DNA from 4 places in the Streptomyces sp. NPDC059917 genome. Region 3 is predicted to be linked to each of the others. Evidence: riboswitches for the same ligand, from Rfam matches in the RefSeq annotation. Region 3 holds a riboswitch; each other region holds the start of a gene.
What was found. A riboswitch is a leader RNA that binds a small molecule or an ion and turns the genes downstream of it on or off. The one in region 3 is predicted to bind cobalamin.
Positions count from the first base shown of each region.

Region 1: it holds a riboswitch for cobalamin, as region 3 does, so the genes downstream of both, ACFWAR_RS22005 (energy-coupling factor ABC transporter permease) here and ACFWAR_RS13950 (cobalamin biosynthesis protein) in region 3, are expected to answer to the same signal.
Region 2: it holds a riboswitch for cobalamin, as region 3 does, so the genes downstream of both, ACFWAR_RS16080 (prenyltransferase/squalene oxidase repeat-containing protein) here and ACFWAR_RS13950 (cobalamin biosynthesis protein) in region 3, are expected to answer to the same signal.
Region 4: it holds a riboswitch for cobalamin, as region 3 does, so the genes downstream of both, ACFWAR_RS11865 (DUF4430 domain-containing protein) here and ACFWAR_RS13950 (cobalamin biosynthesis protein) in region 3, are expected to answer to the same signal.

Region 1 is NZ_JBHWLC010000037.1:75,100-79,692, reverse strand. It holds gene ACFWAR_RS22020 (energy-coupling factor ABC transporter ATP-binding protein) at 1-332, opposite strand, end outside; gene cbiQ (cobalt ECF transporter T component CbiQ) at 329-1,078, opposite strand; gene ACFWAR_RS22010 (energy-coupling factor ABC transporter substrate-binding protein) at 1,083-1,433, opposite strand; gene ACFWAR_RS22005 (energy-coupling factor ABC transporter permease) at 1,430-2,140, opposite strand; cobalamin riboswitch at 2,170-2,387, opposite strand; gene ACFWAR_RS22000 (hypothetical protein) at 2,428-2,988, opposite strand; gene ACFWAR_RS21995 (hypothetical protein) at 3,127-3,438, opposite strand; gene ACFWAR_RS21990 (L-serine ammonia-lyase) at 3,694-4,593, opposite strand, start outside.
Region 2 is NZ_JBHWLC010000023.1:77,492-82,084, forward strand. It holds gene ACFWAR_RS16075 (hypothetical protein) at 1-102, opposite strand, end outside; gene ACFWAR_RS16080 (prenyltransferase/squalene oxidase repeat-containing protein) at 99-2,903, opposite strand; cobalamin riboswitch at 3,013-3,151, opposite strand; cobalamin riboswitch at 3,269-3,344, shown strand; gene ACFWAR_RS16085 (hypothetical protein) at 3,487-4,593, shown strand, end outside.
Region 3 is NZ_JBHWLC010000019.1:43,112-47,704, forward strand. It holds gene ACFWAR_RS13935 (alpha/beta hydrolase) at 1-105, opposite strand, end outside; gene ACFWAR_RS13940 (anion permease) at 483-1,763, shown strand; gene ACFWAR_RS13945 (hypothetical protein) at 1,784-2,005, shown strand; cobalamin riboswitch at 2,109-2,256, shown strand; gene ACFWAR_RS13950 (cobalamin biosynthesis protein) at 2,291-3,283, shown strand; partial or broken gene ACFWAR_RS13955 (cobyric acid synthase) at 3,280-4,593, shown strand, end outside.
Region 4 is NZ_JBHWLC010000016.1:2,708-7,300, reverse strand. It holds gene ACFWAR_RS11875 (phosphatidylinositol-specific phospholipase C domain-containing protein) at 1-130, shown strand, start outside; gene ACFWAR_RS11870 (ABC transporter ATP-binding protein) at 180-1,805, opposite strand; gene ACFWAR_RS11865 (DUF4430 domain-containing protein) at 1,947-2,435, opposite strand; cobalamin riboswitch at 2,476-2,625, opposite strand; gene ACFWAR_RS11860 (immune inhibitor A domain-containing protein) at 2,633-4,593, opposite strand, start outside.

The sequences.
Region 1 (4,593 bases), on a different contig from region 3:
AAGGACACGTCCTGTTCCACGGAGGCGGCGAAGAGCTGGTCGTCCGGGTCCTGGACCACCAGCTGCACGGCCTTGCGCAGCCGGGTCAGCCCGGCGCGGCCGTAGGAGACCGCCTCCCCGTCCAGGTACAGCTCGCCCGCGTCGGGGCGCAGCCCCCCGCTGAGCAGGCGCATCAGCGTGGTCTTGCCGCTGCCGTTGCGGCCCAGCAGGGCCAGGGCCCGGCCCGGGGCGATCGGGAAGTCCACGCCCGACAGGACGGCGGGGCCGTCCTCGTAGGCGTAGCCCGCGCCCGCCAGCCGGACGAGCGGTTCGGGTTCCACGGGTGCGTTCACGAGACGAAGTCCTTCGAGGCGAGGGTGACGGCGACCAGCGCGGCGAGCAGGGCGCCCGACGCGGTCAGGAACCGCCAGGACGGGGAGGACTGCGGTACGAGCACCCGCAGCGTGCCGTCGTAACCGCGCCCCGCCAGCCCGCTCTGGAGCCGGGAGGCGCGGTCGAAGGCGCGGACGAAGGCGGTCGCCGCCAGCCCCGCCACGGACCGCCACGCGGCGGCCCTGCCCGCGTGGCCGAGCCGGGCCGCCTGGGCCCGGCGGACCTGGGCGAGGGAGTCCAGCAGCAGGAAGCCGATCCGGTACATCACCAGCGCCACGTCGACGACGGGCGCCGGCACCCCGGCCCGCACCAGCCGGGGCAGCACGTCCGAGACCGGGGTGGTGAAGGCGAACAGGAGCACGCCGAGCGAGGCCGCCGACGTGCGCAGCAGCAGTTCGACGGCGTGCCGCGGGCCGTCCGGGGCCAGGGCGACCAGCCCCGTCGGACCGCCCACCGCGAACAGCAGGGGAGCCGCCCCGGTGAAGCAGAACCCGAGCGGGATCCGGAAGGCCCGCCACAACTGCCGCGGGGGCACCCCCGCCGGGCCGAGCAGCACGGCGAGGGTGGTGGCGGCCACCAGCGGTCCGCCGGGCCAGGGCGGCAGGCAGACCGCGGTGACGGTCAGCCCGAGCCCCAGCAGGGCCTTCTCCAGGGGGTGTCGGCGGCGCCAGCGGCTGCTGTGCGCCGCGGCGTCGATGGGCAGCACCGCCTCACGCGCCCCGGGAGCCCGGGTCGTCCCCGCGGTCCGCGCCGGCCGCGGCGGCGGCCTCGCCCTGACGGCGCCCGCGGCGCACCCCGAAGTAGTAGGCGAGCACGCCCGCGCCGAGCGCCGCCTGGAGGGCGAAGAGCGCCGACTCGACCTCCCCGGAGGGGGGTTCGTACAGCGGTGAGAACCACGGCTCGTAGTCCGGCTTCAGCTCGGTGATCGCCGTCTCCGCCTGCGCGTCCGCGCCCGCGAACGGCTCCTCCTTGCCCTCGCCGAGGCCCAGGGCGATCGGGAGCACCGCCAGCGCCGCCACCAGGAGCAGCAGCAGGGTGTTGATCTTCGCGTTCCTGGTCATCGGACGGCCGTCCCCTGCTCGTGCCGCGCGGTGCCGCGGGCGCCGGTCAGCCCGGCCACGCCGAGCCGGACCAGGTCCGACTTGCTCGACTGCATCAGCAGCCGCATCACGAGCACGGTGAGCAGGCCCTCGCTGACCGCCAGCGGGATCTGGGTGACGGCGAAGATCCCGCCGAACTTCGCGAGCGAGCCCGCGAAGCCGGACGCCGGGTCGGGGAAGGCCAGCGCGAGCTGCACGCTGGTGACGCAGTAGGTGATCAGGTCGGCGAAGAAGGCGCCGAAGAAGACCGAGACCATCAGGGGCGCGTCGAACCGCTTGAGCAGGCGGTAGACGGCGTACCCGGCCCAGGGTCCCGCGATCGCCATCGAGAAGACGTTCGCGCCGAGCGTGGTCAGCCCGCCGTGGGCCAGCAGCAGGGCCTGGAACAACAGGGTGATCGTGCCGAGCACCGCCATGATCGGCGGGCGGAACAGGATCGCGCCGAGCCCCGTCCCGGTGGGGTGCGAGCAACTGCCCGTCACCGAAGGGATCTTCAGGGCGGACAGGACGAAAGTGAACGCACCGGACGCCCCGAGCAGCAGGGTGCTCTCGGGATGCGCCTTGACCTCGCGGGTCAGGGCGCGCACGCCGTGGACGACGAAGGGGGCGGACGCGACGCCCCAGGCGGCCGCGTGCAAGGGGGGTAGGAACCCCTCGGCTATATGCATGTGTAGGGAGACCTCTCCAGCACCTCGTGGATGGAACAACGCACCCCGGTCGGTCTCCTGGCTCACGGGTGCTGATGCCGCGGCGCCGCCTTCCCGGTCCGGTCGGTCTCCCGCCCGGTCCAGTGGCTCCCCGCGGGGATGGCGCCGGACTTCCCGTTCACAGTGGCGAGGGCCGCACCGGTTTCCCACCGGTTTCCCGTACACCAAGGCCCGTTGACCCTACCTGACCAGGGCCAACGGGCCGTCGGCGGCGCAGCCGCGCGGGTGTGCGCGGCACCCGAGGCGTCTCAGCAGACGTTCGGGTGGGCGATGTCGACCACGAAGCGCTCCGGGTTGTGGAGCGTGGAGGTGGTGAACTGCGGTGCGGTGTCGAAGGCGGCGCCGAAGGTGACGTACCCCTCGAAGTCGCCGGTGAAGGCGAGGCCCTTGAGCTTGCTGAGGTAGATCTTCTGGAGCCTGGGGCCGGTGTAGACGGAGTGCCCGGCGTCGTCGTGCGCCTGGGCCGGGTGCAGGCGGATCTCCAGGAAGTACTTCCCGGCGAGCGGGACGGGCTTGCCGGAGCCGTCGTAGACGAGCTCGGACACGGGAGTGACGGTGACCCCGGGGACGTAGCCCTGGAGGTCGACGACGATCCGGTCGTAGGTGCAGTGCCCGCCCCAGCGGGCATTGGTCACGAGCGGGGTCTGGGTGGCGGACGCCGAGGCCGGCGCGGCGAGCCCGAGGCCGGCGGTGAGGAGCAACCCGGCGGTGACGGCCGCCAGCCGCCGCCGGTGGACGGAGCCGGGGCGCGTACCGCGCCGCGACGAGTGGACGGAGTTGCGGACGGAGCGTATGAGGTGGTCCAGCATGACGTCCCCCGATTCTTCGGATGTGGGGACAGTAGTGTCATCGTGGAAGACACGCCATACGGCCTCGCGGTTGCACGCGGCGCACGGCCGGGGCCCGGTCCGCCGATGCGGACCGGGCCCCGGGAGCGGTCGTGCGCCTTACGGGACCGGGTTGAAGACCACGGACTCGTGCGTGTTGGACTGCCCGATGGCGGTGAAGCCGGAGCCGTTCGACTGCGCCGTGTTGTTCTGGTTCGAGGCTCCGGAACCGGTGGCGACCTGCTGCGCGGTGGAGGAGTTGCCGAGGTTGCCGCCGCCCACCCCGCTGCCGAGGATGCTGGCGACGGCCGCGTTCGACGCGTTGGCCGCGCCGGCTCCGTTGTCGGCCTGCGCCACGCCCGTGCACAGGGCGGCGGCGAGGGGGAGCGCTGCGAGCGCCGCCATCACGCGGATGGTGCGGATGCTTGCCATGATCGAGTCCTCCAGTGAGCAAAAGGCATGTGGTCCAAGACGGTTGGCCGACCGCCGGGTACTGCGTGCAACGTCGCAGGTCCCACCTTTGCGTACCGGATCATGAAGAAACCAGCCCAGACACGGTGGTTCCCCCTCAAGCATGATCAATCCATTTCAAACAAATGTTTCCCGCCATTTATGCGGACTGGATTGTCCAGAAGGGGTGCATCTGGGCTGGTCGGTGGTGCCGAACGGCACGGCATCACGCCGTGATCAGCACTCGATGACGTTGACCGCGAGGCCGCCGCGGGCCGTTTCCTTGTACTTGATCTTCATGTCGGCGCCGGTCTCCTTCATGGTCTTGATGACCTTGTCGAGGGAGACCTTGTGGCTGCCGTCGCCGCGCATCGCCATCTTCGCCGCGGTGACCGCCTTGACGGCCGCCATGCCGTTGCGCTCGATGCACGGGATCTGCACCAGACCGCCGACCGGGTCACAGGTCAGGCCGAGGTTGTGCTCCATGCCGATCTCGGCCGCGTTCTCCACCTGCTCCGGGGTGCCGCCCAGAACCTCGGCGAGGGCGCCCGCCGCCATCGAGCAGGCCGAGCCGACCTCGCCCTGGCAGCCGACCTCGGCGCCGGAGATCGAGGCGTTCTCCTTGAACAGCATGCCGATGGCGCCCGCCGAGAGGAGGAAGCGGACCACGCCGTCCTCGTCGGCCCCGGGCACGAAGTTCATGTAGTAGTGCAGGACCGCCGGGATGATGCCCGCCGCGCCGTTGGTGGGGGCGGTGACGACCCGGCCGCCGGCCGCGTTCTCCTCGTTGACGGCCATCGCGTACAGCGTCGCCCACTCCATGGCGTGCGCCTGCGGGTCGCCCTCGGCGCGCAGCTGGCGGGCGGTGCCCGCGGCGCGGCGCTTGACCCGCAGACCGCCCGGCAGGATGCCCTCGCGGGACATGCCGCGCGCGACGCAGGCCTGCATGACGCGCCAGATCTCCAGGAGGCCCTCGCGGATCTCCTCCTCGGTGCGCCAGGCCTTCTCGTTCTCCAACATCATCGAGGAGATCGACAGGCCGCTCTCGTTCGCGAGCCGCAGCATCTCGTCACCGGAGCGGAAGGGGTACTTCAGCACCGTGTCGTCGAGCTTGATCCGGTCCTCGCCGACCGCGTC
Region 2 (4,593 bases), on a different contig from region 3:
CGTGGCGCTCAGCGCCGCCACGGCCAGCCCCAGCGCGGCGGCCGTGCGGGCCGGCGCCCGCACCACGCGGTGGCGCGTCGTTCCCGGATCCCGGCGCGTCATGCTCCGCTCCCGGTGCGCTCGCGGCGGCGTCCGGCGGCGCGGGTCACGGCCCAGCCGCCGAGGACCAGCAGGAAGGAGGCGACGGCGAGGGCGCCGACCTGGACGCCGGTGGAGGCGAGGCCGCCGCCCGAACCGCCGGCCGCGCCCGCACCGCCCGCCGAACCGCCCGCCGAGCCCGCGCCGCCGCTCTCGCCCGGAGTCACGATGACGGGCGAGCCGGTGCCGCCCGCAGCCTGTCCGGACGTGCTGGGAACGGGCTGCGGGGTGGTGCCGTTCAGGTCCCGGGTCAGCAGGCCGAAGGAGATCCCGGTGGCGCCGCCGACCGCCTGGGCGGAAGCGCGGACGTCGGATCCGGCCTGGCCCTCCTTGGCGATCCGGAAGCCGCCGTCGCCGTTCTGCTGCGCACGCAGGAACGTCCGCGCCTTGGCGATGCGGTCGGTGTACTTCGCCGGATCCAGGGACATGCCCTGCACGGCGAGGGCGGCGGAGTTGACGGAGTTGCCAGACGCGCCGGGGAAGCCGCCGTCGTCCTTCTGCTGGGCGGCCAGCCAGGCGATCGCCTTGTCGACGGCCGTCTGCGAGGCGGCGTCCGGCAGCAGGTCGAGGGCCATGGCGGCCATCGCGGTGGAGTCCACCTCGTCCTGGCTGGGCTCGCCGATGAGGCTGGGCCACGCCCCCGAGGGGCTCTGGAGGCCCTTGAGGAAGGCGACGGGCTCGGCCGCGGCGGCGCCCTCGCCCGCGCGGACCTGGGCGATGATGCCGAGGGACTGGGAGAAGACCGAAGTGGCGTAGGTGTAGTTGCCCTTCGCCGCGCACTGCTGGGGCGTCTCGCTCCTGGCCGGGCAGATGCCCTTGGCGAGGGCGGCGATCAGGTCCTGACCGCCGAAGTGGCGGGGGTCGCGGCCGACGGCCTCGGCGAGGAGGGCCGTCTTGCCGAGGGAGCCGCCGCCCGCGTACTTGGTGCCGATGAGCGTCCAGTCGTTGACGGTGCGGCCCTTGCCGTCCTTGCCGCCCTTGTCGAGGAAGTCGACGATGTTGCGCAGGGTGGTGTTGTCCCGGCCGGTGGCGGCGAGCGCGTAGGCGCCGTCGATGGTCAGGCCGTAGTCGGCGAAGCCGGTGCCCGCGCCGCTCTCGTAGTACCGGCCCTGGACCAGTCGGGCGCGGTCGGCGAGGTACGCCGTGCCCTTGCCCAGGTCCGGGCCGTCACCGGTCGGCGGGGCGGTCGGCGGGGCGGTGGTGGGCGGGGTGGTCGGCGTCGGGTCGACCGGCTTGGTGGTCAGCAGGACCAGGTCGCCCTTGGCGCCCGCGACGGCGGCCGGGGCGGTGGCGAACATCCGGGAGTCGGTGTCGTTCTCGTCGAAGCCGAAACCGCCCGTGGGGAGCTGCCGCTTGGACAGCCAGGAGAGACCGGCGTCCGCGAAGGCGTCGTCACCGAGGGCGCGCAGCGCCTGGGCGGCCCAGGCGGTGGCGGCCGGGCTGCCGGTGGTCTCGTACGGGGCGGAGGGCCAGGCGCCGGTCGGCAGCTGGGACTTCTTGAGGCCGCCCCGGGCCTTCTGCACGGCCTCGCCGTGGCCACCGGCGCGCTGGAGGGCCAGGGTGATCAGGCCGGTGGCGATCGGGTCGCTGTCGCACCAGCCGCCGGAGCGGATGAGGACGCCGCTGAAGCCGCCGTCCTCGCACTGGAGGCCGACGAGCCGGTGCACGGCGGCGGCGGGCGGGGTGACGCCGCCGCCGATCAGCGCGATGACGGCCATGGCCTGGGCGTCGGACTGGCCGGTCGTGCGGAAGTCCCCCTTGGTCAGGCAGCCTTCGACGGGGTCGCCGTCACCGATGTCGCGCGGGCACACGTACTTCAGGAGGTCGCCGAGCAGGTCGTGCCCGCCGAAGGCGCGCGGGTCCTTGCCCGTGGCCTCGGCGACGAGCGCGAGGCGCGCGGCGGCGGTGGCGTCCGGGATGCCGTCCTTGCCGGCCGGGTAGGCGTAGGCGTCGGTCTGCGCGGGCGTGGCCAGGAAGTCGGCCGCCTTCCTCGCCGCCGGACTCCTGCGGTCCGTGGCGGTCAGCGCGAACACGGCCTCCGTGGTGAGGAAGTGGTTCGGTGCGGTGGCCCCGTCGTCGACGACCCGCTCCCCGTCCGTCAGCTTCCCGGTGATCCAGCGCAGGGCGGCCGGTACGTCGACCGTCCCCGCGGGCACCGTGGGCGGAGCCGTGGGCACGGCGGGGTCGGGGGTGATGACGCCGCCGGCCCGCACGTCGTCGGGGGTGAAGGCGGGCTTGCCGGAGGTGCCGCCGACGGAGGTGGCGCCGTACACCCAGGCGTCCACGTCACCGGGCTTGGGGGTCCGGGCCATGGCGCCCAGCGGGCTGTAGGTCCAGTTGCGCTGCCCGGGCGAGGCGATCCAGTAGGACCAGTACGCGGTGGCCTGCGGGGTGACGGTGCAGGGCTCCTTCTCCGGAGTCGGGTACTGCGTACCGGAGTTGAAGGACCCCTCGCCGATGCGGCAGATGAAGGCGGGGCCGTCGTGGACGGTCCCGGTGGTCGTGAAACCGGCGGTGTGCAGCAGCTCGTACCCGGTCGTCGGGGTGGTGTCGCAGCCGCGCCTCACCGCGCCGCCGAAGGGGCCGAAGTCCACCGCCACGATGGCGCCGGTGTCGGCCGTGCACTGCTCGATCGGGTCGGCGTGGGCGGCCGGGGGAGGAGTGAGGAAGGCCACTGCCGCACCGAGCGTCAGGAAGGACGCGGTGACGAGCGCGAGGAACCGCCGTCTCGGCCGCGTCCGTTGCGCCTGCTGTTCGGTCCCCACCGCGGCCCTCGTCTCTGCCGGGCGGCTGCGTGCGTGGCGATCCGCCCCCGCACGGCCCTGGGGCCACGGAGGAGCTGTTACGACCACGCCGTAGTCCGCGACGGCGCTCTTCGTGCTGTGTTTCGGCCCCAGGCATTCCGACTCGCCCGGGACGAACCGGGCCTACGGTTGCGGGTCAGCGCCGGAATTCGACCGGCTTCCCCTGGAGCTGAGCAGTTATCAGCCGGAGTGCAACACGGATTCCGTGGACGCGTCAAGGTGGCCTACGTCTCAGCCCGCGTCCCCGCGGCGCGGCCCGGTCCGTCCGCGGACCGGGTGGCTGGCGGTGGCTTGATCACTCGGGTAGCGTCCAGGGCTGCCACATGGGGGAACCCGGTGAGAATCCGGGGCTGACGCGCAACGGTGTGGGACGGCGGGGGCCGTTCCGGAGCCCGAATGCCCATACGGCGATGCAGCAACAGGAAGCCGTACCACGCGTTCCGGACGGCGGCCCTGCGGCCCGTGCCCCAGCCGTGTCCGTACGACGGCGACGTGAGGCCCGTGCGGCGAGCGGCCGGCGTCCGCCGATTTCCAGGAGCAGGCCATGTCCCGTCCCCGTACCTCCCGCCGCCTCGCGCTCGCGCTGCCCGCCGCGCTCGGCGCGCTCGTCCTCACCGCGCTGCCCGCCTCGGCGACCTCCTCGCCGGCGCAGATCGCCACCTCCAAGACCAACGGCGTCGCCTACCTCAAGTCGCTCCAGGCGGCGGACGGTTCGTACGCCGGCTCGGGCCTGTCCAACGAGTGGGCCTTCAGCACCTTCGCCGCCACCGGTACCGCGGTCGTCGACGTCTACCCGGGCGGCGACATGACGAAGAACGCGCGCACGGTCTACCGGAACCTGCTGTCGACGGCGGGTTGGCCGCAGGCCGCCCCGGTGGTCACCGACTACGAGCGCGGCACCCTCAACGCCTACGCCGCCGGCATCGACCCGGCCCGGGTCTCGGCCTCGCGCAACCTCGTCGCGCACGTCTACTCCTACTGGCAGACGGCGGAGCCCGGTTACTTCGGCCCCTCCGGGAACTTCAACGGCACGGTCTTCGCGGCGCTCGCCCTGCGCGGCGCCAAGACCCAGAGCGGCGCCGACCGCATCCCGCAGGCGCTGACCGACTCGATGGTCACCCGCATCCGGGCCAACCAGCATGCGGACGGTGGCTGGACGTACCAGAAGGGCGAGGGCAACCCCACCGTCCTCAACTCCGCGAGCGACGTCGACATGACCGGCTCGGCCATGGCCGCGCTCTGCGTCTCCGGCGTCCCGAACACCGACGCCGGTGTCGTGCGGGCGAAGAACTTCCTCAAGAGCACGCTCGTTTCCGGCACCGGCGCCTTCAACTCCCTCTACGGGGTCAACACCAGCTCGAACGGCTGGGGCGTCGCGGGCCTGAACGCCTGCGGATTCAACCCGCAGACCGGGGACTTCCTCACCGGCAGCGGCAAGACCCCCGTGGACTTCCTGATCGCCAACCAGTACAACCCGGCGGGCGGTTTCAAGTACAAGCCCTCCGACACGGCCCCCACCGCCTACGCCTCGATCGACGCGCTGCGCGCCGTCGCGGGCGGCGGATTCACCACGGCCCCGCCCGTCCCCGTCACCCCCGGCGCCCCGCGGTGGGTGGCCCAGTCCGCCTTCACGGCCGGGACCGCCACCAAG
Region 3 (4,593 bases):
GTGCCGGCCGACCGCGACCGCGGCGACCGTGGCCGCCGCGGCCAGGCCTGCGGCGGCGGTGAGGGAGGCGGTGACGGCCGCTGCCGTCGTCGTTGCGGAGCGCACCGCTCCAGTGTCGACCGGCACGCCCGCCCCGGCCAGTGGAGCGGTTGGTTCCGGCCGGCGGAGCGGCTCGTTCCGCGGGACCCGGATCGCGCTCCGCTCCGGGTCCGTTCCGCGTCCGCTCCGGGTCCGTTCCGGGCGTGATCTGGGTCTCGTCCGCCCGCCCGGACGAGCGGCCGGGCGGGCCGGAAGGCCCCCATATGGCCGATGGCCAACCCGGGCCTGACGTGCGTAAATCGATGTATCGACCTATCAACCGGGACGAGGCCCCCAAACCGACCCCCGGCCGGTACACCGCTCCGCCCGTTCCAGTTCATCTTCCGTTCACCCAGGTTGCCTACGGTCGGCTAGCCACTGACGTCAAACAGAAGCCTGGGTAAATGGAGCACATAACGCTTCTCCTCGGGATCGTGATCATCACCGCTCTCGTGTTCGACTTCACGAACGGTTTTCACGACACGGCCAACGCGATGGCTACCACCATCTCGACCGGCGCGCTCAAGCCCAAGACGGCGGTGGCCATGTCCGCCGTGCTGAACCTCGTCGGCGCCTTCATGTCCGTGGAGGTCGCCAAGACGATCTCCAAGGGCCTGGTCAACGAAGAAGGCATCCAGCCGGAAGTGATCTTCGCCGCGCTCGTCGGCGCGATCCTCTGGAACCTCGTCACCTGGCTGGTCGGCCTCCCCTCCAGCTCCTCGCACGCCCTGATGGGCGGCCTGGTCGGCGCGGCCGTCGCCTCCGCCGGCCTCGGCGCCGTCAACGGCGGCACGCTCGTCACGAAGGTGCTGCTCCCCGCGGTCGCCGCGCCGATCGTCGCCGGTGTGGCCGCGATGCTGGCCTCCAAGCTGACCTACAAGCTGGGCGGCAACGTCGACAAGAAGACCTCCGCCAAGGGCTACAAGGCCGGTCAGATCGCCTCGGCCGGTCTCGTCTCCCTCGCGCACGGCACCAACGACGCGCAGAAGACCATGGGCATCATCACCCTCGCGCTGGTCGCGGGCGGGGCGCTCGCGCCCGGCTCCAACCCGCCGGTCTGGGTCATCGTCTCCGCCGGCATGGCGATCGCGATGGGCACCTACCTGGGCGGCTGGCGCATCATCCGCACCATGGGCAGCGGCCTGACCGACCTCCAGCCGCAGCAGGGCTTCGCGGCCCAGACCTCGGCCGCGAGCGTCATCCTGGCCTCCTCCAGCCTCGGCTTCTCCCTCTCCACCACCCACGCCTGCTCCGGCGCGGTCATGGGCGCGGGTCTCGGTCGCAAGGGCGGCGTGGTCCGCTGGTCCACCGCCAGCCGGATGTTCATCGCCTGGGGCCTGACCCTTCCGGCCGCCGCCCTGGTGGCCGCGGGCGCCGAGCTGGTCATGCGCACCGGTGACGTCGGCGTCGCCGCCGTCGCCCTCTTCCTCGTCGGCTCCTGCGTCGCCATCTGGCTGATCTCGCGCCGCCAGGTCGTCGACCACACCAACGTGAACGAGGCCGCGGGCACCGCCGACAGCACGGTCGAGGCGCCGGGCGTGGTCACCACCGCGATCGCCGCCGTGGCCGTCCCCCCGGTCGCGGGCACCACCGCCGCGGTCACGGACGAGGCCTTCAAGGCGACCATCCCGACCCCGGCCCCGGCCGCTCCCCCGGCACCGGCGGCGCCCGCCGCCGCGGTCTGACCCACAGAGGAATCGGCAGTATGAAGATCGACTGGGCAGCACTCGGCTCCGTGTTCGGCGTCAGCCTCTCCGCGACCGTCGCCCTCGTGACCCTCTTCACCCTGGGCATCGTGGGCCTGTCGAAGCACGAGACCGCCACCGGCCAGGGCGACACCGCCCACCTGGCGCGCACCGGCGCGTACGCCTGCTTCGCACTGTGCGCGGTGGCCGTCGGCTACGCGATCTACCTGATCGTCAGCTGACACCCCGGACACCCCCGGGCGCCCCTCCCGCACCAGCACGTCCGAAAGCTCCCTCCGGCCCGCGGCCGGGGGGAGCTTTCGCAGGTCAACGGCAAGTTGACGGGCGTTCGCGGTGCGTGGTGGACTGCCCGAGCCAATACGGCGGCATGAAGAGGAAGTCCGGTGCGAATCCGGCGCGGTCCCGCCACTGTCACCGAGGAGCCGAAGGCTCCCGGAAGCCAGGAACTCTCGCCACCGGACACGTCGAACCAGGGCGCGGACCCTGAGTGAGGACCTACCTGCCACATGCGTGCCGATCGCGTTTTCGCGTACGGCGCGACGGCCGGCCTGATCGGCGACCGGATCCTCGGTGATCCGCGCCGCGGGCATCCCGTCGCCGCCTTCGGGCGGGCCGCCGCCACCGTCGAACGAGCCCTGTGGGGCAAGAGCCGCGCCCGGGGCGCGGTCCACGCCCTGGTGTGCGCCGGGGGCGCGGCCGCCGTCGGCGCGCTCGGCGCCCGCGCCGTGCGCTCCCGGACTGCCGCCGCCCGCATCGCCCTGACCGCCGCCGCGACCTGGGCGGTGGTCGGCGGCACCTCGCTGGGCCGCGAGGCCCGCGCCATCGGGGGCGCGCTCGCCGCCGGGGACACCGAGGTGGCCCGCGAGCGGCTGCCGCACCTGTGCGGGCGCGACCCGCAGGCCCTGGACGAGCAGCAGATCGCCCGCGCCGTCGTGGAGTCGGTCGCCGAGAACACCTCCGACGCCGTCGTCGGCGCCCTGGTCTGGGGCGCCCTGGCGGGAGTGCCCGGGCTGCTGGGCTTCCGCGCCGTGAACACCCTCGACGCGATGGTCGGCCACAAGTCCCCCCGCTACCTGCGCTACGGCTGGGCCTCGGCCCGGCTCGACGACGTCGCGGGCTGGCCGGGCGCGCGGCTGACCGCGCTGGCCGCCGTGCTGGCCGGACCGGACCGGCGGGGCGCCGTACGGGCCTGGCGCGCGGACGCCTCGGCGCACCCCAGCCCGAACGCCGGACCGGTGGAGGCCTCCTTCGCCGGGGCGCTCGGGGTCCGCCTCGGCGGGACCCTGGCGTACGCCGGGCGCGTGGAGCACCGGGCGGTGCTGAACGGGGCGGCGGGCCGCCCGGTCGAGGTCGCGGACATCGAGCGGGCCGTACGGCTCTCGCGCCGGGTGACCTGGATCTCCCTCGGGGCCTGCGTGTCCTTGCGGCTGTTGGTGGCACATTGCACGTCGGGCCGCAGCGGTCCGACCCGTACGACGAAGGCGAAGGGACGCGGATGAGCGGCGCACGGCGCGGCGGGGGGCTCCTGGTCGCCGGGACCACCTCCGACGCGGGCAAGAGCGTGGTCACGGCGGGCATCTGCCGCTGGCTGGCCCGCCAGGGCGTGAAGGTGGCCCCCTTCAAGGCCCAGAACATGTCGCTGAACTCCTTCGTCACCCTGGAGGGCGCCGAGATCGGCCGCGCCCAGGCGATGCAGGCCCAGGCGGCCCGGGTCGAGCCGACCGCGCTGATGAACCCGGTGCTGCTCAAGCCCGGCAGCGACAGCAGCAGCCAGGTGGTGCTGCTGGGCAAGCCGGTGGGCGAGATGAGCGCGCGCGGCTACCACGGGGGCCGTCAGGAGCAGTTGCTCGGCATCGTCACGGACTGCCTGGAGCAGCTGCGGGGCACGTATGACGCCGTGATCTGCGAGGGGGCGGGCAGTCCGGCCGAGATCAACCTGCGGCGCACGGACATCGTGAACATGGGGATCGCGCGGGCCGCGCGCTTCCCGGTGGTCGTGGTCGGCGACATCGACCGCGGCGGGGTCTTCGCCTCGTTCTTCGGCACGACGGCGCTGCTGTCCCCCGAGGACCAGTCGCTGATCGCGGGCTACCTCGTCAACAAGTTCCGCGGCGACGTCTCCCTGCTGGAGCCGGGCATGGAGATGCTGCGGGGCCTGACCGGGCGGGCGACGTACGGCGTGCTCCCCTTCCAGCACGGCCTCGGCATCGACGAGGAGGACGGCCTGCGCGTCTCCCTGCGCGGCGCCGTACGGGAATCCGTGGTCGCCCCGCCGGTCGGCGAGGACGTGCTGCGGGTCGCCGTCTGCGCGGTGCCCCTGATGTCGAACTTCACGGACGTCGACGCGCTGGCCGCCGAACCGGGCGTCGTGGTGCGCTTCGTGGACCGGGCCGAGGAACTGGCCGACGCCGACCTGGTCGTCGTACCGGGCACCCGCGGCACCGTGAAGGCGCTGGCCTGGCTGCGCGAGCGCGGGCTCGCCAACGCGCTGGCCCGGCGGGCCGCCGAGGGGCGCCCGGTGCTGGGCATCTGCGGCGGCTTCCAGGCGCTGGGCGAATCCATCGACGACGAGGTCGAATCCCGGGCCGGGGTCGTCGACGGGCTCGGGCTGCTACCGGTGCGCGTGCGCTTCGAGCGGGAGAAGACGCTCGCCCGGCCGAGCGGGCACGCGCTGGGCGAGGCCGTCGAGGGGTACGAGATCCACCACGGCGTGGCCGACGTGCGGGGCGGGACCCCCTTCCTGGACGGGTGCCGGGTCGGCGAGGTGTGGGGCACCCACTGGCACGGGTCGCTGGAGAGCGACGGCTTC
Region 4 (4,593 bases), on a different contig from region 3:
CACCCGGCCCACCGAGGCGCAGGCCCGCGACCGGGTCGCCCTGCTCGCCGGGCAGTACCACGCCTCCGTGGTCTCGGCCGACTGGTACCCGCTGCCCGCCGTGCTGGCGAGCGTGGTGCCGCGCGGCTGACCGCCCGCCGCAGGGCCGCCCGCGCGGACGGCCGGTCCGGCCCGCCGGGTCACGGACCGTCCAGCATCCCCGCGACCTGCTCCACGGTCAGGCAGGGCAGGGGGGCCAGGATCCGGGCGACCTGGGGGGCGAAGGTCTTCGAGGCCGCCAGCGCCTCGGCGGCCGGGCCGTCCGCGAGGATCTCGCCCCGCGCCATCAGCACCGCCCGGTCGGCCGCCCGCACGGCGAACTCCACGTCGTGCGTGGCGATCAGCACCGCCGTGCCCCGAGCCGCCAGCTCGTCGACGATCCGGATCAGCGCCGCCTTGGCGCGGTGGTCCAGGCCGCGCGTCGGCTCGTCCAGCAGCAGCACCCCCGGCGTCGCGGCGAGCCGGACGGCCAGGACGAGGGCCAGCTTCTGGCCCTCGGAGAGGTCCCGCGGGTGCATGGCGTCGTCGACCCCGGGCGCCAGCAGGTCCAGCAGCTCCCGCGCGGGTCTCGCGCCGGAGGCCGCCGACTCCGCGTCCGCCTGGCCGAGTTCCTGGCGTACGGTCACCCGGCTCAGCAGGTCGGTCGGCGTCTGGGTGACCATCGCGACCAGGTGCCGGACCTCGGCGGCCGGAAGGGTCCCCGGGTCCCGGCCGCCCTCGCCGCCGACCGTCACCGTGCCGGAGCGCCGCGGCCCCGACCCGTGCAGGGCGTGGAGCAGCGAGGACTTGCCGCAGCCGCCGGGTCCCATCAGGGCGGTGACCTCCCCGGCGCGCAGCACCAGGTCCACCTCGTGCACCGCGGGCAGCCCCATGTGCGTCACGGTCAGCCCGTCGGCCCGCAGGGCTTCGCCCCCGCCCGTCGGCGCGGCGGGGCGCACCGGCGCCGGTACCCGCCCGGCCAGCCGGGCCCGCAGCGGGGCCGCGGCCGGGCGCGCCTCCCGGTCCGACAGCGGCAGCGGGGACCAGCCCGCGAGCCGCCCCAGCTCGACCACGGGCGGCGCGACCGTCGACGTACGGAAGACGTCGGCGGGCCGCCCGGACACCACGGTCCCGTCACCGGGCAGGTGGATCACCCGGTCCGCGTACTGCGCGACCCGCTCCAGCCGGTGCTCGCAGAGCAGCACCGTCATCCGCAGGTCGCGCACCAGGCGGGTGACGACCGCCAGCACCTCCTCGGCCGCCGCCGGGTCCAGGGCGGAGGTCGGCTCGTCCAGCACCAGCACCCGGGGGTGCGCGGTCAGGACGGAACCGATGGCCACGCGCTGCTGCTGGCCGCCGGAGAGCTCGTGCAGCGGCCGGTGGCGCAGCCCGGTCAGGTCCAGCAGGGCGAGGGTCTCCTCGATCCGCCCGCGCCGCACCGCCGCGTCCACGGAGAGCTGTCCCATCGCGTAGGCCAGCTCCTCCTCGACGGTGTCGGTGACGAAGCCGTCGAGCGGATCCTGGCCCACCACGCCGACCAGGTCGACGAGTTCGCGCGGTGGATGCTCGGCCGTGTCCCGGCCACCGACGGTCACCCGGCCGTACAGGGTGCCGCCGGTGAAGTGCGGGACCAGTCCGTTGACCGTGCCCAGCAGGGTCGACTTGCCGACGCCGGTGCGCCCGACGACCAGGCACAACTCGCCTTCCTCGACGGTCAGGTTCACGTCCCGCAGCACTGATCGGGGCGCGTCGTCGTACTTCACACTGACGTTCTCGAAGCTGATCACGGGGATTCCTTGGCGGTGCGGACCAACTCTGGGGCTACAGAGGTCGGTTGAGGTAGCTCGGATGGTAACCGACACCCCTGACCGGGAGTACCCGGCAAAACCGACCGCTTCCCGCGCCGAAGGAATCCCCGTGGCCCACCGCTAGAAGGAGGTCCAGGTGAAGGCGACCTCGTCACCCGTCTTGATCTTGAACTGGCAGCCGCCGACCGGGGTGGAGACCCCGTTCACCGAGATGTTCCAGTACGCCGCGCCCCCGCCGGAGACGTTCTTGACGGTGTCCACGGAGAAGTCGTCGAACGACGCGTACCAGGTGCCGTCCCAGCCGAAGTGGCGCTGGCGGGCCGCGTCGTCGAGGGCGGCGGTGGGCGTGGGGACCGGGCTCGGGTTCTGCGCGCCGTTGGTGCCGTCGCACTTGTGGGTGCCGCCGGTCGCGGTCGTCACCTCGTGCCCCTTGGTCAGCACCAGGCCCTTGAAGAGGTTGCCGTCGGGGCCCTGCACGGTGAGCCGCACCAGGACCGGGGCGTTGGTGCGGGCGGCGGTCGTGTGGGCGACGGCCGGAGCGGCGGCCGTCAGTGCCAGCCCGAGGGCGGCGGCGGTGACGGCGGTACGGCGTATGAGCATGCTGCGCATGGCGGGGTGCCTTTCTTCGCGCTGTAGTCCATGACAGTGGAAGCTTTCGGCGTGCCGTGGCAGGTGCTCCGACTCGCGGCCCGCCGCCCCGAGGGGCGGCGGGCCGCACACGGTTGCAGGTCAGCGCCGGATTCGCACCGGCTTCCCCTGGTCACGCACGCATGAAGTTATCGGGGTCATCATAGGGGCACGCCGGGTCAGGGCGAGGGGCTCACCTGCACGGTGGTCAACGCCCCGCCCGAGGCCTCCTTGACCACCGCGATCCGGGTCCCGGTGTCCGGCACCTTCACCCCGACCTGCGGCAGATCGGCGTTCCAGTAACTGCCGTGCCGGTCGTCGAAGACGGACACGCCCGGCCGCGCGGGCACCACCAGCGGCGTCCCCGCCTTGTGCAGCACGATCCGGTCGCTCGGCCGCAGCGAGAAGGTCGCGTCGAAGGTCTGCGCCCGCGCGTTGACGAGCGATCCGTCGGTGAACCGCAGCGCCTCGGGCCGGGCGTCGACCGGCAGCAGCAGGCCCCCGCCGGGGTGGGCCTTGGTGGTGTTGTCGCTGTACGCGGTGTCCCACAGCCAGATCAACACGCCCTGCTGGTAGGGGTAGAACTCCACGGAGTCGTCGCCCTGCCCGAAGTTGTACGGTCCCGTCCTGAGGTACTCGCCGAAGCCGGTGTAGCGCCGGTTCTCCACCACGTAGGCGCGCGGGTGCTGCTCGGTTCCGTAACGGCCCTCGGTGCGCGACCACTTGATCGCCGTCCAGCCGTTCGCCCCCTGCTCCGCGCCGTCGCGCAGCAGCTCGCGGCCGTCCGCGGTGATCCGCAGGTCGTCGAAGGCCACGCCCTTGCCGTGGGTGTTGCTGTCCGAGGTCACCCGCAGCCGCAGCGAGACGCTCCTGCCCGCGAAGGCGCCCAGCGGCACGCCGAGTTCGGCCCAGCCGCCCGAGGTGCCGGAGATCCCCTTGGCGGGGATCGCGGCGCCGCCGATTGTGCCGGGCAGCGCCGCCCAGGTGGTCCCGCCGTCGGTGGAGGCCTCCACGGTCAGGAAGTCGAAGTCCTTCTCCACGTCGTACCAGACCCGGGCGTCGAGCCGGGCGGGCGCGCCCGCCGGGACCCCGGTGAGGTCGACCGTGCGCGTGAGCGTGTTGTCCATGAAGTCGCCGGTGCCGCTCCACCACTGGGCCGCGCCCTCGTAGGGATCGGCCAGCTCGGTACGGGTCACCGAGGGCGGCAGGTGCACCAACAGGGCCTGTGGATCATCGGTGTTGTAGCCGGAGACGCCGAGGACGGCCTTGGTCCTGCGGCCCGCGTCGGCCTCGGTGTACTCGAGCCAGCCCAACTGGAGCTTGCTCCAGGCGTCCAGGTCCCCGGGGAAGGCGCCGGTGGTGCCCCGGCCCTTGCCGAGGTAGGAGGCCGAGGACATCAGCGACCAGAAGTTGACGCTGTTGTCCCCGTCCGAGCTGTACATGTCGGGCAGGCCCAGGTCGTGGCCGAACTCGTGGGCGAAGAGCCCGACCCCGCTGTTCTCGCCGCCGGTCAGGTAGTCGCCCGCCCAGATCCCGGTGTCGCCGACCGGGGTGCCGCCCGCCTTGTTGCCCGCGGGGCCCGCGGTGCCGGCCTGGTCGTAGTACGCGAACCAGCGGTGCGCCCAGACGGCGTCCTTGCCCTGGGCGCCGCCGCCCCAGGTCTGGTCCTTGCCGGCGTGCACGATGACGAGGTGGTCGAGGTAGCCGTCGGGCTCGTTGAAGTTGCCGTCGTGGTCGGCGTCGTAGCGGTCCCACACGTCGTACTCGGCCAGCTCGGCCTTGATCTGGGCCGCCGTGCGCCCCTTGGCGACCTCGCCCCGGTACCAGGCGTCGGTGGCGTCGCGGACCAGGTCCCAGTTGGTGCGGCACTGGCCGGGCTCGGCGCAGTTGTCCGTGCCGTAGCGGGCCTCGTTCCAGGGGAGCTTGACCCAGCCGCTGACCTTGCCGTCCATGTCGTAGCGGCCGGAGGACTGGAGGCCGTAGTAGGAGCGCAGGCTGACCGCGCCGGGGGCGTCGGAGAAGAACTGCTGCTGGTAGGAGGCCTGGCTGAAGTCCTTGCGCCACAGGGTGTGGTTGTCGCTGGCGCCGGGCTTGGGGATGGTGTTGTGCCGGGGGCCGGGCGTGCCGCCGAAGCGCGGCT